One region of the Paenibacillus sp. CR_12 genome, then DNA from elsewhere that is predicted to be linked to it. Evidence: predicted binding sites of a transcription regulator. Region 1 holds the regulator's gene; the other holds the start of a gene.
The links. Region 1 encodes NrdR, which represses ribonucleotide reductase genes. Its sites were predicted from a motif close to AACACNATATATNGTGTT; they were not measured.
Positions count from the first base shown of each region.

Region 2: a site for NrdR is predicted at 1,686-1,703, ahead of RB297_RS18615 (anaerobic ribonucleoside triphosphate reductase). Genes of this name have one in related genera too.

Region 1 is NZ_JAVFHO010000008.1:196,510-200,712, reverse strand. It holds gene RB297_RS24660 (MntP/YtaF family protein) at 1-311, shown strand, start outside; gene coaE (dephospho-CoA kinase) at 321-920, shown strand; gene RB297_RS24650 (lytic transglycosylase domain-containing protein) at 917-1,483, shown strand; gene RB297_RS24645 (alpha/beta-type small acid-soluble spore protein) at 1,552-1,779, opposite strand; gene nrdR (transcriptional regulator NrdR) at 1,927-2,400, shown strand; tRNA gene RB297_RS24635 (tRNA-Ala) at 2,580-2,652, shown strand; gene RB297_RS24630 (YhgE/Pip domain-containing protein) at 2,780-3,970, opposite strand.
Region 2 is NZ_JAVFHO010000004.1:652,215-656,417, forward strand. It holds gene RB297_RS18615 (anaerobic ribonucleoside triphosphate reductase) at 1-1,651, opposite strand, end outside; gene RB297_RS18620 (PCYCGC domain-containing protein) at 1,887-2,426, opposite strand; gene RB297_RS18625 (replication-associated recombination protein A) at 2,484-3,791, opposite strand; gene RB297_RS18630 (hypothetical protein) at 4,032-4,203, shown strand, end outside.

The sequences.
Region 1 (4,203 bases):
TCGGCGTCGTCATTCAAATTCTCCGCAGCCCGACGAAAGCGGATCTGGACGACTCCGGCAGCATCTCACCATGGGAGGCGATGTGGCTGGGGATCGCGCTGTCGCTCGATGCGTTCGGAGCAGGGCTCGGCGCAGCGATGCTGGGTTTCTCGCCGCTAGGCACCGCAGCCGTGGTTTCCTTGTTCAGCGGGATATTTCTGGTGCTGGGCATGCGGGTCGGCCTCCGTTTTGCGGCCAAGGGAGGCATGCGTTTTATCTCGTATTTGCCTGCTTTTTTATTAGTTGTCATGGGTATAATGAAGCTGTTATGAGGTGAAGTCATGAATATCGGTTTAACCGGAGGAATTGCAACAGGCAAAAGCACCGTGTCCTCCATGTTGGCCATGAAGGGAGCGCTTCTCGTCGATGCGGATATCATCGCCCGGGAAGTGATGCTCCCGGGTCATCCGGTGCTGGGTAAAGTGACCGAACATTTTGGACAAGCGATCCTGTTTGAAGACGGTACGTTGAATCGAAAGAAGCTCGGGGAGATGATTTTCCGTCATCCGGAGCAGAGAGCGGCATTGAATGAGATTACGCATCCGGCAATCCGGCAGGAAATACGGGAACGGACGGAGGCGTATGAACGGCAGCATCCCGACCGGCTCGTGGTAGCGGATATTCCATTGCTGCTGGAGGCAAGGGAAGCCTATCCTTATCTGAAGCAGATCGCTGTTGTCTATGTCCCGCGCGAGCTGCAGCTTGCGCGTTTGATGGAGCGGGACGCTCTTACCCGGGAAGCGGCAGAGGCGCGTCTTAGCAGCCAGATGGACATTGAGGAGAAGAAGCTTCGAGCGGATATCCTGATCGATAACAGCGGCACGTTGGCCGAAACGCAGCAGCAGGTGGACAACCTGTGGAACAGGTTGGTTCAGTTATGAAGTGGCTTCGTAAAAAAAGGGTGCTGCTCCTGCTGTTCGTTTCTTTTGTAGCGCTGCTGTTCCTAAGTTCCAATTGGATGACCCTGCTGTATCCGATCCATTATAAGGATGAGATCCGCAAACATGCCGCTTATTATGAGGTCGATCCGTTTCTGGTGGCCTCGATCATCCGGGTGGAAACGAATTTCAAGCCGGGCAAGGAATCCAAGAAGGGGGCGCTGGGCATTATGCAGCTGATGCCGGATACGGCGAACTGGGCGATGGAAATGGCCAAGCTCCCGTCGGTGAACCTGCTGAGCGTAAAGAATGAAGTGGATGCGAACATCCAGCTGGGCACCTGGTACATTCAGAATCTGCACAAGGAAATGGACGGCAATCCGATTGCCGCCATCGCCGCTTATAACGCGGGCCCGGGGAACGTCAAGAATTGGATCAACAAGGGCATGTGGGACGGAACCTATGAGAACGTGAAGAGTATACCGATCGGGGAAACCCGGCATTATGTACAGCGCGTGATTTATTATTATAATCAATATACGGATGTGTATAAGGGCGGCTTCTAAAGAAAAAAAGAGCGCTGGACAGGCTCTTACTTCGAGCCGCCAACACTCCTTTTTTAAGGAAGAATCAATTATTGACCGGAGAATTGACCAGCCAATTGTTGCTCGGCCAGGGTTACAAGACGCTTTGTGATGTATCCCCCGATCGAACCGTTCTCATAGGAAGTCATGTTACCTTGGTATCCGTCTTGTGGAATGGAGATACCAAGTTCTTGAGCTACCTCGTACTTCAGTTGCTCAAGAGCAGCGTTTGCGCGAGGAACAACCAGGTTGTTGGAGTTGTTGTTGCTTTGTGCCATGTTAAGTTCACCTCCTTGGGTTGGTAAAAGTATTATGTCTCGGGTCTCGCATTTTCATAACATAAAAGACAAAAGTTTTGCTGGTAAATTTTTCTGACGCCCATTAAGGGCGAATCACGCTGAATACAAAGGAAGTGAAGACAACTTATGAAGTGTCCATATTGCAGTTATGCCGGAACGAAAGTGCTGGATTCCAGGCCTGCCAACGAGAATAAATCCATCCGCCGCCGCAGGGAATGCGAGCAGTGCAGCAAGAGATTCACAACCTTTGAAATGGTGGAGGAAACGCCGCTGATCGTCGTGAAAAAGGACGGAAGCCGCGAAGAGTTCAGCCGGGAGAAGGTGCTCCGCGGTTTGATAAGGGCATGCGAGAAGCGTCCGGTATCCGTGGACCAGCTGGATATGATCGTATCGGATGTCGAGAAGGCGCTGCGCAATACCGCGGCGGCGGAAGTGGAGAGCCGCCAGATCGGGGAGCTTCTGATGGAACGGTTATATCCGGTCGACGAGGTGGCTTACGTTCGGTTTGCGTCCGTATACCGGCAGTTCAAGGATATCAATATGTTCATGAAGGAACTGAAAAGCCTGCTGTCCAAGGATACGGACGTGCAGGAGCTGTAAGAGCGCTACGGTTCTTAAACGACCCTGGTGCTCTTCCGGCGCTCTCATGGCGCCAAATTCTCAACATCGATAAGTGACATTATATAGAGAAGGAAAAAAGGCACTGCGCATTATCAAAAAAGTTCTGAAAAAGTGTTGACATGCCTGCTGATTTTTTATATGATATAGAAGTCGCTTACGGGGCCTTAGCTCAGCTGGGAGAGCGCATCGCTGGCAGCGATGAGGTCAGGGGTTCGATCCCCCTAGGCTCCATACGAAGAGAAACCCTTGAGAAATCAAGGGTTTTTTTTGTTTTTATAATAACTTTTTAATACTTCCCAGAAAATTAAATTATTACATGAGCGTAAAAAAAGGAAGTACAACGCATCGTTGATTGTTCTTACTTTATTGTATCGCCTGTAACAGAAGTAGGGGCGGCATCTGTCGCTTGATTTGCCTTAAATCCGGAAGAGAGCAGCAAGACCAAAAATCCACCGGCGACGCCCCACAAAATCAAGGCGTTTGAGTGAGCGGCGTCCAGTCCGCCGAAGTACATGACTTCCCGTAGCCCTCCTGCCGCGAAGCGCAGTGGCGTCCACGAATAGATCCAATCTCGCGTCGTCTGCGACAAGAACTCCGGAGCCATGTTCAGGAGCGGCACCGAGAAGAACATCAGCAGTACGAGCAGCGGTATTGCACGGAATCCGATCCAATTCAGCAAGGAAGATTGCAACAAGAAGAACGCCGATCCAGCCAACCATAAGAACAACCACGTCTCCCCCGCGTTCGCCAGTTCCATGCCGTACCACGACGAAGCCATCCATATGGTGAAGCATGAGGCTATGCCGACGATCGCAAGCCCCCCGATAGCTTGCAGCGCGCTGACTGTCCATCTCCTTGAACCCGCGGCGACCGCCTTCTGGCTAGCCAGGAGCAAGACGACTCCGGTCACCATGCTGCCGATCCATATAATCTGGGTAAACAAGCCCGGCGCATTTCCCGCCGCATTATTCACTCCCGGTGGATGCACGACTTCCTCCTGAACGTTCACCGGTGTCATTAAAGCTTTAGCCGTCTCAATGGGAATTTGTCCCGTTTGCTGTCCGATCTGCCCAAGCAGCTGCTGCAACAGTTCCCCATTGATCATGTTCATCGCTTGCCCCATTGCCTGTCTTACGACCATCGAGGCTTGGGTGTTCATACCCTCGTTGGAGATGATTCTCACATTAGGGTGAATCGGCGAGTGAGTCGCTAACGAGAGTAAACCGCTGCTCAGATTCGCAGGAATCACCATCGCTCCGTAATATTCGCGTTTATCCAGTCCATCCCGAGCCTTTTCCTCGGAATCCACGACATGCCAGACAAACGGCATTGCCGGGCTCGACAGCAACTTTTCCCGGATCATTTCCCCTACCGCAAACGTTTCTCCAGTCGGCAGCTCCGTCGGCTGGTCAAGGATAACGAGGGCCGCCGGGACCTCCTTTGGCTTCGATCCAAGCACCGATCCCATCATCGCTAACCCGAATACGGTCAACACGATCAGGACGAGCACCATGCCCAGCCACATCATTTTTTGTGTCAGCATTTTCATGATCCACTACTCCTTGTTCTTTATAATGAACATATGGTTGATTATCAACGGCAATTTTCATTTGTGAAGGGCAACCATATAATATGGCTGCATCACACGATCACTTCATGGCAATGAACAAAAAGAGCGTTGCTGCAGCAACGCTTCTGTATCTTTTTGATTACAAAATTGATTGCTCAAGTACATTCGTGAATCGCAAGACATCACCGCACTTACATTTCGGCGATGCCTTG
Region 2 (4,203 bases), on a different contig from region 1:
CATCCTCGCCGTGATGCCGTCCGGTCAACGCCTTCAGGCATTCGGCCAGCCCGATAAATCCAAGCGCCAGGGTGCCGTGCTTGATCAGTTCGCGCACCTTATCCTCCGGCGCCAGCGCCTCGCCGCCTTCCCACACGCCCTCCCGCATCATGAAATCGGACGCTTTGGCCGGTTGGTCGGCCTGCAGCTCGTAACGGTGAATCAAGCCCTCCACCGCAATTCTCATATAATGATCCAGCTGTTGATAGAAACGGTTCAGGTCCGGCACTTCCCGCTTTCCTTGAACGATGCCATGTTCAATCCCGAGCCGGACCAAATTGATCGTATTAAAGGACAGGTTGCCCTTGCCGCTTAGGCGGTTTCGCCCAAAGCGATCCGAAATCGTGCGGGTCCTGCAGCCCATGGTGGCAATAATCGTGTCCGGGTCGCCCGGGTTATAATAGACGAGATTAAACGACGCGTCCACGTTGACGAAATTCGGATAGAGCCTGCGGCTGGAGCACTCGACGGCTTTCAGGAACAGGTCGTAATTCGGCTCGCCTTCCGCCTGGTTGACCCCCTGCTTGCACTGGAAAATATGCTGCGGAAATATCGGCGTCTCTCCCCCGCCGAGCCCCTTCATCGTGGCATCCAGCAGGGCGTGGGACACCAGCCTTCCTTCGGTTGACGTGCACATGCCGTAATTCAACGAAGTGAAAGGAATTTGTCCGCCGGCCCGGCTGCTCATCGTATTCAAATTATGGATCAAGGATTCCGCGGCCTGCTTTGTTTCATTCACCGTTTCATGATAGGCATAATGGTATATTCGCGGATATGTGTCCTTCAGCTGCTCATTGTCTATGTATATTTCGTGATCCTCAAGAGCTCGTTCATACGGCCGATCCGCTCCCAGCCCCGCTTCTCCGAAGTAGGCCAGCCCTTTGCGAAAATGCCGACGAAACGATTTGCCGACATACGGCGCGAGATCCCAATCGATTTTGCTGCCGGACACGCCGCCGAATTGGCTGTTCTGCTGGGATTGAAAGATGATGGCTACCAGCGCCATGGCGGTCATGATGCTCTGCGGCGGCCTGACCGATCCGTTACCGGTATTGAAGCCCTTGGCCAGCAACCGGCCGAACGGGATGAAGATGCAGTTCGTCGTTCCCAGCGCATACTGGTCCAGGTCATGAACGTATACATACCCATCCCTCACCGCTCTCGTGAGCTCTGTCGGCAGGATGAATTTGCTTGCCATCCATTTGGCGTATTCGGAGCCGATCCGGCTCATTTTTCCGCTGAAGGATTCCCCGTTCAGATTCGCGTTCTCCCGCAGCAGGTCCAAATCGGTTACCCCGATCACATCCCTGCTGATCTTATAAAGCTCTCCCCGCCGCATCCGCTCCAGATCGCGGGCCTCCCTGTAATGTTGATAGGCAGCTGCTACTTCGGGATAACCCGTGCTTTGCAAATGCTCCACAACGAAATCTTGAATCTCCTCCACGCTAACCTGGTCCATCCCCGCAGTGGCATGGGCAACCTCATCTCCAATCCGCAACGAAGCATCCTTGCGGGAAACACCCTCTACCGCCATAAAAGCTTTATCCACCGCCTCCACGATTCGGATCGTCTCAAATTTTACCAGGCATCCGTCTCTCTTCATGACCTTCATGAATAGGAACAACTCCTCTTCTTCATATCGTTAACACACTATATATAGTTTTATTTTATCAATTTACATCCATATATAGTTTAGTGCTGTGATATAGGTCACGATGGTCGGTCTTTAAAATCGAATAGGGCTGCACTTACGCGTAACCCCGAAGGGGATAGTGCCCTACAAAAAAAGGCACCTCGGGCGATCCTTGGATCACCATCGGGTACCTTCTTGTTTGACCGATAACAATTTAACTTTCCACAGGCGGCATCGGGGTTGGCGTCGGCTTGGCATAGCCGGTGCTGTATTTCTCGTCGATCGCGGTCCGGATATCCGTTAAGCTCATACCCTCGCTGCTCATTTTGGCAGATTCCACGGCAATGTCCAAACACACCCCGCAGCGGGTGCCGTGATCGTCCCACACCACCGTGCCGTCCTCCTGAATCTCATCGATAAAACAGTTCAGGTTGCTCTCATGACCGGCACTTTCCCCGCAGCCGCAGTAACAAGGAATGTATTTCAGGACATCACTCACCTGCGCGGACAAAGCATAAATCGTTTGGAGCTCGCTGGTCTGGCTCTTCAAAAAGGTCGGCAGCTCATCGATCGAAGACGTCGCCTCCTGGATATCCCCGTTGGACAGCTGCGTCTGATGTCCGTGCTCATGCGCCGCCTCGGCTGCCTGTCCACCAACGACCTGCTCCTGGGCGCTTTTTCCCGAACAGCCGCTCAGCATAAGGCCGGCGGACAGCAGCAGGATGACAAACCGTTGTTTCCCTGTTTTCATCATTCATTTCCTCCATTTAATTAAGCTAGCGGCCGTAAATCCCGTTATCGCCTTACGACCCTATTCTTCGCGTCGTAATCGCTGGTTGTGGGCGATCTTGGCTTCGTTCCCCTGCTCCGTGGCCTGATAGAACACCCGGCGGGAGAGCTCCTTCGGCAAATACTCCTGCTTCACGTAATGGCCCGGATAATCGTGCGGGTACTTGTAGCCCACATGTCCCAGCTTAACCGCCCCCGAGTAATGCGCATCGCGCAGATGCAGCGGAACCTCCGCCGATTTCACTTCATCCATGGCGGACATCGCGCGGGATATGGCGGATACAACGCCATCGGATTTCGGGCTCTCCACGGCGAACAGGATCGCCTGGGCGATATTCAGCTTAGCTTCCGGCCAGCCGTTGTTCCGGTAGGCATCCAATGCGCTTACCGCCTGCACCATGGCTTGGGGATTGGCCAGCCCGATATCCTCGCTGCTGGCAGCAATCAGGCGGCGGATGAACACCATCGGGTCCATGCCGAGCTTTTCGACTGCATACAAAAACCAGAACAGCGCTGCATCGCTGGAGCCCCGAATGCTCTTGTGAAAGGCGGACAGCACATCATACTGCGTGGACTCGTCCGCACGCACGGTAGGCCGGCGAATCGATTCCTCCGCCACCTCCAGCGTGATATGGACCGTACCGCTTGCGTCCGGCGGCGTCGTCATCGCGGCCAGCTCCAGCGCATTGAGTGCACGCCGGATATCCCCGTTCGCCATGGCTGCAATGTGCTCCAGCGCTTCCTCATCGGCCTTGAGATCCATGAACCCAAGACCCTTTTCCTGATCGATCAGCGCGCGCCGCATCGCGATCATGGAATGGTCCTTGGTCAGCGGCTGAAGCTGAAACAAAGTGGACCGGCTCATTAGAGCCCCGTTGACATAATGAAAGGGGTTCTCGGTCGTCGCGCCGATAAATATGATGGTGCCGTTCTCCACGGCAGGCAGCAGGGCATCCTGTCTTGAGCTGTTGAAGCGGTGCACCTCATCCAAAAACAGGATCGTTTTGGTCCCGTACAGGCTGCGGTTGCTCTGGGCTTGTTCAATGACTTCCCTAACGTCCTTGACCGTGGCTTCCACCGCGTTCAGCCGAACGAAATGCCCCTTCGTTTGCTGGGATATGATATGCGCAAGCGTTGTTTTGCCGCATCCCGGCGGGCCGTACAATAAAATCGACGAGACCTGGTCTGCCTCTATGGCCCGCCGGAGCAGTTTGCCCGGTCCGATAATATGCTCTTGTCCTATATATTCATCCAGCGACGAAGGGCGCATCCGATCGGCCAGCAGCCGGGAGTCCCGGTCCCCTTCACGCCCGATACTGAATAAATCCATGGCTACACTTCCTTGTCTGATATCGATGCAAAAATAAGTCGTTTCCATTCAATCCATCACGCTCTATCATATCATATTCGAATTCGCCGTGCCTGCGCTGCGGCAACTTCCTGTCCTACGCTTCATTCGTCCCATGGCTCGGATATTGCATTTTATTTTGATCATATCCAACTTTTATCGAACCGGAAGCGTTTCATATAATAGGGAAGCGTTTGAAAAGCCTGATCTGGGGAGAATGTGATGACGACTCGCAAAAAATCCGTACGCAAATTGTATAACGCGGTGATCCATATGACGTTCAGTATACTGGGGCTCTACCTTCATGCCAGCACCTATCATCTTTTGCAAGAAACATTCGGCCCCGGTTACCTCGACGATGAGAGACTGGCGATGAACCTGCTGTATGCCGTTC